4 regions of the Providencia rettgeri genome follow, and region 3 is predicted to be linked to each of the others. Evidence: predicted binding sites of a transcription regulator. Region 3 holds the regulator's gene; each other region holds the start of a gene.
The links. Region 3 encodes PurR, which represses purine synthesis genes. Its sites were predicted from a motif close to CANGCAAACGTTTGCNTG; they were not measured.
Positions count from the first base shown of each region.

Region 1 (2,211 bases), 540 kb from region 3:
TACACTCATTCATCTAATTAAATACATCAAAAAAAAGCCGACTTCTCAGTCGGCTCATTGTTATTTAGTACCAAATATCTTATCGCCCGCATCACCAAGACCAGGAACAATATAACCTTCTTCATTAAGGTGCTGGTCAATAGATGCCGTATACAGCTCCACATCTGGGTGGACTTTTTCTAATGCTTTGATCCCTTCCGGTGCTGCCACTAACACTAAAACTTTAATCGACTTACAACCTTCTTTTTTCAGTAAATCGATAGTGGCGATCATTGAACCGCCAGTTGCCAACATTGGGTCAACAACTAACGCCATGCGTTCATCGATATCTGAAGTCAGTTTTTGGAAATAAGGAACAGGTTGCAGCGTTTCTTCATCACGATAAACACCGACAACGCTGATACGTGCGCTAGGAATGCTTTCTAATACACCATTCATCATACCAATACCTGCACGAAGAATTGGCACTACGGTGATTTTCTTACCTTTAATTTGTTCTATTTCGACAGGACCACACCAACCATCAATAGTTACTTTTTCAGTTTCTAGATCAGCGGTTGCTTCATAAGTCAGTAGGCTACCAACCTCTGAGGCCAGTTCACGAAAGCGTTTTGTGCTTATGTCATGATCTCGCATCAGGCCAAGTTTATGTTTAACGAGAGGGTGTTTTACCTCAACGATCTTCATGGGTTTCTCCTACTATTTTAGACGCTGGCGGACAAAAAAATCGCGGGATTATAACTCTTTTAACCGTGAATGCCACTAGATTACCTTTGATTTTGGTCAAAACAGCAGCGATTAGGCAAATTTTTTTTAAATAGTCTATCCCATATCGGTTAAGTTGCATGTTGATGATTAACTGATTTTATTTTTTTGCAATCATTAAACGCGACGTTTATTTCGCCTTGCGAACTAACTCACATTCTGTCATTTAGCGCGATTAAAATTTTCATTCACAAAGCTATCGCAAACGTTTGCCTAGCCTGTTAGAATAGCCCCCAATGATATTATTTTTCTCAAAAATGTAATTGCCTTGGGGGCCGTAGTGACTGATAAAACCTCTCTCAGCTATAAAGATGCCGGTGTCGATATTGATGCAGGTAACGCATTGGTTGAACGTATTAAAGGTGTTGTAAAAGAAACTCGTCGTCCCGAAGTGATGGGGGGGCTTGGCGGGTTCGGTGCATTATGTTCCCTGCCACAAAAATATCGCGAGCCTGTATTAGTCTCAGGCACAGACGGCGTTGGTACTAAATTACGTCTCGCAATGGATTTAAAACGTCACGATTCTATCGGGATTGATCTCGTTGCCATGTGCGTAAATGACCTTATCGTTCAAGGCGCTGAGCCACTCTTTTTCCTTGATTACTACGCAACTGGGAAATTGGATGTCGATACCGCAGCAAGCGTCATCACTGGTATAGCCGAAGGCTGTAAACAATCTGGCTGTGCATTAGTCGGTGGTGAAACCGCAGAAATGCCGGGGATGTACCACGGTGAAGACTATGACGTGGCGGGCTTTTGTGTTGGTGTGGTCGAACGTTCCGAAATTATCGATGGCAGCAAAGTCAGTGCCGGGGATGCGTTAATTGCTCTCGCCTCAAGTGGTCCTCATTCCAATGGTTATTCATTGGTGCGAAAAATTTTAGAGGTCAGCAAAACTAACCCAGAAACCACCGAGTTAGCGGGTAAATCATTGGCTGATCATCTATTAGAACCAACACGCATTTACGTAAAAAATGTGTTAGAACTGATCGCAAAAAACGACATCCACGCGATTGCGCACATTACTGGCGGCGGTTTCTGGGAAAATATTCCACGTGTTCTGCCTGCTAATACCCAAGCGATTATCGATGGCAGCAGTTGGCAGTGGCCTTCTGTTTTCAGTTGGTTACAACAAGCTGGGGATGTGACTACCCACGAAATGTACCGCACCTTTAACTGTGGTGTAGGGATCATCATTGCCCTACCCCAAAGTGAAGTCGACGCAGCCTTAACGCTATTAACTTCACTGGGTGAACAGGCATGGCAAATTGGTTCAATCGGTCAATTACCTGCGGGTGAAGAACAGGTTGTGATCCGCTAATGAAAAACATCGTTGTCCTCATTTCTGGCAGTGGCAGTAACTTACAATCGATCATTGATAGTTGCCAATCTGGCGCTGTCCATGGCCGTATTGTTGCCGTCGTGAGCAACCAAAATGAGGCTTAT
Region 1 covers NZ_CP163512.1:1,289,739-1,291,949, reverse strand. The annotation lists gene upp (uracil phosphoribosyltransferase) at 61-687, opposite strand; gene purM (phosphoribosylformylglycinamidine cyclo-ligase) at 1,046-2,086, shown strand; gene purN (phosphoribosylglycinamide formyltransferase) at 2,086-2,211, shown strand, end outside.
Region 1: a site for PurR is predicted at 964-981, ahead of purM (phosphoribosylformylglycinamidine cyclo-ligase). Genes of this name have one in related genera too.

Region 2 (2,211 bases), 2.2 Mb from region 3:
CAAGGACCTAAGTTCCCCTGCTTTGCTCCTTAGAGATTATGCGGTATTAGCCACCGTTTCCAGTGGTTATCCCCCTCTATCGGGCAGATCCCCATACATTACTCACCCGTCCGCCGCTCGTCAGCGAGAAGCAAGCTTCCCCTGTTACCGCTCGACTTGCATGTGTTAGGCCTGCCGCCAGCGTTCAATCTGAGCCATGATCAAACTCTTCAATTAAAAAGCTTGATGCTCAAAGAATGTTACTGTCTCGTAACGCTCTTTTGTTCGGTTAACTTTGTCAGCTGCGCATCGCTTCACCTCGCCGTACTTAAGTACTGTCTCGGTTCATCGCTGCTTGCTTTCGCGTTACCCTTCCAAAATAACGTTACTACCTATTAAGTTCATATATATGAATTAACGTGTTAGTCACTCTTCAAGACTTAAAATCAAATATTTTTTTGATAGTGTCCTGTGAGTGCCCACACAGATTGTCTGATAAATTGTTAAAGAGCGTTGCGACTGAATCTTTCGATTTTCGACTTCAAGGTCGTTGTCGCGAGGAGGCGTATAATACGTTTTCCTCCGTGAGAGTCAAGCAATTTTTTGCTTTTTCTTTTCAGAATCTCTCGCTGCCGTTTCAGTGTTCATCGCGCTTTGCGTTGTCTTGTTCCCGGTCAGTGGATGCGCATTATAGGGAGTCAGAAAAATCTGGCAACCCCTTTTTTTCATTTTTTTATCCAACTGCTGCATTCCACAGCAAAAGCCCGACTTATACTGACTTATCCACCAAGTTATCCACAAGGTGAAAATAATTTAAAATTTATCGCGCATTACGCAAACGTTTGCGTTACAATTAGCGCGAAATTTCAGCATTGATTTTATTTTTATGTTCTGAAATTGTTAGTGACTTATATATTGCTATTGAAGAAGCCTCCAAATTCCGCTTTTATAAATAGGTATATAAGAAGAGCCAATGGCTTTCACTAATTGATATTTGTTATTGCCTTATTTATTCAAATCCAAGGGATCTATCTCATGCAACTGCTTCGTCCTATTCGTCGTGCCCTGCTTAGTGTGTCTGATAAAACAGGGGTTGTTGAATTCGCTAAGGCGCTTTCCGAGCGTGGTGTTGAGCTTCTATCCACTGGCGGTACTGCGAAACTACTCGCAGAATCAGGCCTAAATGTGACTGAGGTTTCTGATTACACGGGGTTCCCTGAAATGATGGATGGCCGTGTAAAAACGCTGCACCCAAAAGTTCATGGCGGGATCTTAGGTCGCCGTGGTACCGATGATGCAATCATGCAAGAACATGATATTTCGCCTATCGATATGGTCGTTGTGAATTTATATCCTTTTGCTCAAACCGTCGCAAAACCAAACTGTACACTAGAGGACGCTGTTGAGAATATCGATATTGGCGGCCCCACTATGGTGCGCTCTGCCGCTAAAAACCATAAAGACGTTGCGATCGTAGTGAACAGTAATGACTACCAAACCATTATTGATGAAATGGATGATCACCAAAACTCACTGAACTGGGCAACCCGTTTTGACTTGGCAATAAAAGCATTCGAACACACCGCCGCATACGACAGTATGATTGCGAACTATTTTGGCGAGTTGGTTGCCCCTTATTATGGTGATACCACACAGCCTTCTGGCCGTTTCCCGCGGACCTTGAATTTAAACTTTATCAAAAAACAAGATATGCGCTACGGCGAAAACAGCCATCAAGATGCCGCTTTCTATATAGAAGAGAATCCAAAAGAAGCGTCTATTGCAACTGCACAGCAAATTCAGGGCAAGGCGCTTTCTTATAATAATATCGCGGATACTGATGCGGCTTTAGAATGCGTGAAATCATTCGATGAGCCTGCCTGTGTAATTGTAAAACACGCTAACCCTTGCGGTGTTGCTATCGGTAACAATATTCATGCAGCCTATGACAATGCATTTAAGACTGATCCAACCTCTGCATTCGGTGGCATTATCGCTTTTAACCGTCAATTAGATAAAGCAACCGCACAAGCGATTATTGATCGTCAGTTTGTTGAAGTGATTATTGCACCGTCAGTGGCAGATGATGCGTTACCTATTCTAGAAACAAAACAAAACGTTCGTGTGCTGGTTTGTGGTGAGTGGGGAAAACCTGTTGCTGGCTTAGATTTCAAACGTGTCAACGGCGGTCTATTAGTACAAGACCGTGATTTAGGCATGGTAGAAAAAGAA
Region 2 covers NZ_CP163512.1:4,028,642-4,030,852, reverse strand. The annotation lists rRNA gene AB6N04_RS18500 (16S ribosomal RNA) at 1-216, opposite strand, end outside; gene purH (bifunctional phosphoribosylaminoimidazolecarboxamide formyltransferase/IMP cyclohydrolase) at 1,015-2,211, shown strand, end outside.
Region 2: a site for PurR is predicted at 811-828, ahead of purH (bifunctional phosphoribosylaminoimidazolecarboxamide formyltransferase/IMP cyclohydrolase). Genes of this name have one in related genera too.

Region 3 (2,211 bases):
ATGGTGTTTGGGATGCATTAGCCGATGGGCGGGTAGATGTCGCTATTGGGGCAACCCGCGCTTCACCGATTGGCGAGCGATACAGCTTTCGTGATATGGGGTTTATGTCATGGATGTGTGTTGCAAGCCCAGATCATCCTTTAGCAAAAATAGGCCATAATTTGACGGATGATCAAATGCGAGAGTACCCAAGCCTCTGCTTAGAAGATACTTCCCGTAGCTTACCCAAACGTGATACTTGGGCGTTAGATAACCAACGACGTTTAGTGGTTCCCTATTGGGAAAATGGGTTGGCGTGTTTAGCGAATGGACTTTGTGTGGGTATGGTGCCCGAGCATCGGGCTGCGCCTCTATGTGCAGAAGGTAAATTGGTGGAGTTGACATTGGCGCAGCCATTTCCATCAAGTCCATGCTGTTTAACGTGGGTAGAAAAAAACACCTCTCCCGCGCTAAGTTGGTTATTGGATTATCTTGGTGATAGTGAAACACTCAATGCGGAATGGTTATCCATTTAAGCTTCGCAATCGACGATGGTCGATTATTCAGACGTGGATAAACACAAGCTGTTTGGCGATAGGTTAGATTGGTTTTGCAAGTTAATGTGTTGATTTTCACCTAATAATACAAAGTGGGAAAAACCGTGTTTTTATCCCACTTTGTCAACAACCTCAATTAGCGACGATAGTCGATAAATGGCCCATCAGCGACCGAACGGCGCTCAACAAGGCGAGGATGAACTTCGATAGTTTGAGCGTCTTCGCGTTTATTCACGATGCGGTCTAGTAACATTGCGAACGCCATTTGCCCCAAACGTTCTTTAGGCTGGTGGATTGTTGTCAATGCAGGGGTGAAATAACGCGCATTTCGTACATTGTCGTAGCCAATGATTGATATATCTTGTGGAACACGTAAGCCCATTTCATCAGCAGCACAAATTGCGCCCATAGCCATAATATCACCACCACAAAAAACGGCGGTAGGGCGCTGTTTGTGGCTTAAAATCTGCATCATCGCTTTATAACCTGACTCAGGCTCAAAATCCCCTTGGACAATCCACTCTTTCTTTAAGGTAATTTTAGCTTCTTCCATGGCTTTTTGGAAACCAGTTAAACGGCCGATCCCTGTATTTCGCTCAAGGGAACCTGGGATCACGCCAATATCACGATGACCTCTATCAATCAGATAACGTCCTGCGAGGTAACCACCGTGGAAGGAGTTATCAATGATGCTATCAGTGAAATCCCCTCGGGATGTTCCCCAATCCATCACAACCATAGGAATATTGCGGTAATCTTCAAGCATGCCAATGAGTGTGTCTGGATATTCGGAACACATCACCAATAGGCCATCGACACGTTTTTGTGCCAACATCTGTAAGTAGGCTTTTTGTTTACCTAAATTATTGTGAGAGTTACAGAGGATCAGTGTGTAGCCTTTTTCATAGCAGCTATTTTCAACGGACTCAATAACCTCAGCAAAATAAGGTGCCTCGCTGGATGTTGCCAGCAAACCAATCGATTTGGTGTGATTTACTTTTAAACTACGGGCAACCGCACTAGGTGAATAATTGAGCGCTTTGATTGCAGCCCAAACTGCCGCTTTAGTGTCATCAGCCACAAAGCGCGTTTTATTAATAACATGGGATACGGTCGTGGTGGAGACGCCAGCGCGTTTTGCCACATCTTTAATCGTTGCCATGGGGGAATAAAACTCCTGACCAACTATAGGTCTCTCTAAGAATTCTAGTTAAAAAATTACCTGCATATTGATGCATAGATCCTTTGCTGGCAATAATTTAGCGATTTGTTGTCGATTTTGTCTGATCTAGCGCAAAAACGAAAGAAATAATTGATGTTATAACATGTGATATAGACACTGGTTTTGCTTTTTTGGATGTGTATACTTAATAGCCTTACTGTTTGTACGGTTATTATTGGCTCAATTTTGTTAGGATGAGAGGAACTCATGGATACAGATTTTAAGTATGGAATTCTAGCTGCACTGGGTACACTGGTGATGATTATCTTTATTGGTGCACATATCTTCTAGTTATAGTTTCATCTTCATCGGATGAATTGCATAAGGGCGAGTATTCACTCGCCCTTATGTTGTTGACAAAGTGGGATAAAAGCGTGGTTTTTCCCACTTTGTGTTATCAGGTGAAAATCAATATATTGATTTTCCTTGTTTATTTTCAAAACCTATCCAACC
Region 3 covers NZ_CP163512.1:1,831,725-1,833,935, reverse strand. The annotation lists gene punR (DNA-binding transcriptional activator PunR) at 1-515, shown strand, start outside; gene purR (HTH-type transcriptional repressor PurR) at 673-1,698, opposite strand.

Region 4 (2,211 bases), 1.1 Mb from region 3:
TTATTGATGCATTAGCCACAATAAAAGGGCAAATTGAAGGTGCCGTTTCTAGCTCCGAAGCTTCTACGCAAAAACTCAAATCATTGGGTATTCCTGTTTTTGATTGTAATGAAGTGGATTCATTAGATGTGTATGTTGATGGCGCAGACGAAGTTGACCACCATATGAACATGATCAAAGGAGGTGGTGCTGCGTTAACTCGTGAAAAAATTGTCTCTGCGATTGCCAAAACGTTTGTCTGCATCGTTGACCAATCAAAACTTGTCGATGTATTAGGTAAGTTCCCCTTGCCTGTTGAAGTGATCCCAATGGCCCGTAGCTATGTGGCGCGTGAATTGGTGAAACTGGGAGGGACTCCTGAATATCGCCAAAACGTGGTCACTGATAACGGCAACGTGATTTTAGATGTTCACAATTTAACGATTGTTGATCCGGTGGCATTAGAAAACACTATCAACGGTATCGCTGGGGTTGTGACTGTTGGTCTATTTGCCAACCGTGGTGCTGATATTGTCCTGATGGGCACAACGGATGCAGGTGTCAAAACGATTAAATTGCCATCGTAGTGACTGACGATGAATTGATTTGTTTAGTCTATAAGCCAGCAAGCGATTTAGCTGCTGGCTTTTTTTATCCGATGCGCCTTATCTCCCCGTTCTTCTGAGCTGCACAGGGCAGAATCAATGCTCGGACTGGAGGCAGCGATCACGAAACAGTTTTATAAATATCATTAATTTAAAATTTATTTCATTTTTTTTAATATCCCGTTATTTTGGTGATATATCTCACATTAATATGCATTGTGCAGGAAAAATCCTTATTTTGTGTTACTGCTCCTGATTTTCTGCCATTTAACTTCTTTTTCTTCGCGCTTTTTAGCATCTTTTAAGCAAACGGTTGTATTGATACTGCGCAGAATTTTGCTATGTTGGTATACGCTTTTCATACTTCAAGGTAGATGAATGTGCTGGTATGAATATGCCTTGAATTATGTTGAGAAAAGTTATTAGTCAAACAAGCAAATTCATCTGTCACAAATTAAAAACGTTCACGATAGGGTAGGGAAATGGTTAAGGTATCTTTGCAAAAAGACAAAATTAAATTTTTACTGCTAGAAGGTGTTCACCAAAGCGCGGTCGATAACCTAAAAGCCGCGGGTTACACCAATATTGAATATCATAAAAGTGCATTATCCGATGAAGAATTAAAACAAGCGATTAAAGATGCGCGTTTTGTGGGTATTCGTTCCCGTACTCATTTAACTGAAGAAATTTTTGCTGCGGCAGAAAAATTAGTGGCCGTGGGATGTTTCTGTATCGGAACCAACCAAGTGGATCTGGATGCCGCTGCAAAACGCGGTATCCCTGTCTTTAACGCACCTTTCTCAAATACCCGTTCTGTTGCTGAAATGGTATTAGGTCAGTTATTACTGCTATTACGTCGTATACCTGAAGCCAATATGCAAGCACACCGTGGCATTTGGGAAAAACAAGCGAAAGGCTGTTTTGAAGCGCGCGGTAAACGCCTTGGTATTGTTGGATATGGTCATATCGGTACTCAGCTGGGGATCTTGGCGGAAGGTATTGGTATGAATGTTTTCTTCTATGATATTGAAAACAAACTGCCTTTAGGTAATGCAACGCAAGTTCGTTCTTTGACTGAGCTGCTTAATATGAGTGATGTCGTCAGCCTGCATGTGCCAGAAACAGCCAGCACGAAAAATATGTTTGGCAAAGCGCAGTTTGACCGCATGAAACCAGGCTCTATTTTTATCAACGCGTCGCGTGGTACTGTGGTGGAGATCCCTGCATTGGCTGCGGCGCTGGAAAGCAAGCATTTATCGGGGGCAGCGGTTGACGTCTTCCCAAGTGAACCTGCGGCAAATAATGATCCAAATGATCCTTTTGTTTCTGAGCTGATTAAATTCGATAATGTGATTTTAACGCCTCACATTGGTGGCTCTACTGAAGAAGCCCAAGAAAACATAGGATTAGAAGTTGCAAGTAAACTGGCAAAATATTCAGATAACGGTTCAACGCTTTCTGCGGTTAACTTCCCGGAAGTTTCTTTGCCTGTACATACTGAAGACACTAACCGCTTCTTGCATATCCATGAAAATCGCCCAGGTATTTTGAATAGCATCAACCAAGTGTTTACTGAAAGCAATATTAACGTGGTTGGTCAATATTTGCGGACATCGGGTAATGTTGG
Region 4 covers NZ_CP163512.1:695,014-697,224, forward strand. The annotation lists gene rpiA (ribose-5-phosphate isomerase RpiA) at 1-566, shown strand, start outside; gene serA (phosphoglycerate dehydrogenase) at 1,067-2,211, shown strand, end outside.
Region 4: a site for PurR is predicted at 887-904, ahead of serA (phosphoglycerate dehydrogenase). Genes of this name have one in related genera too.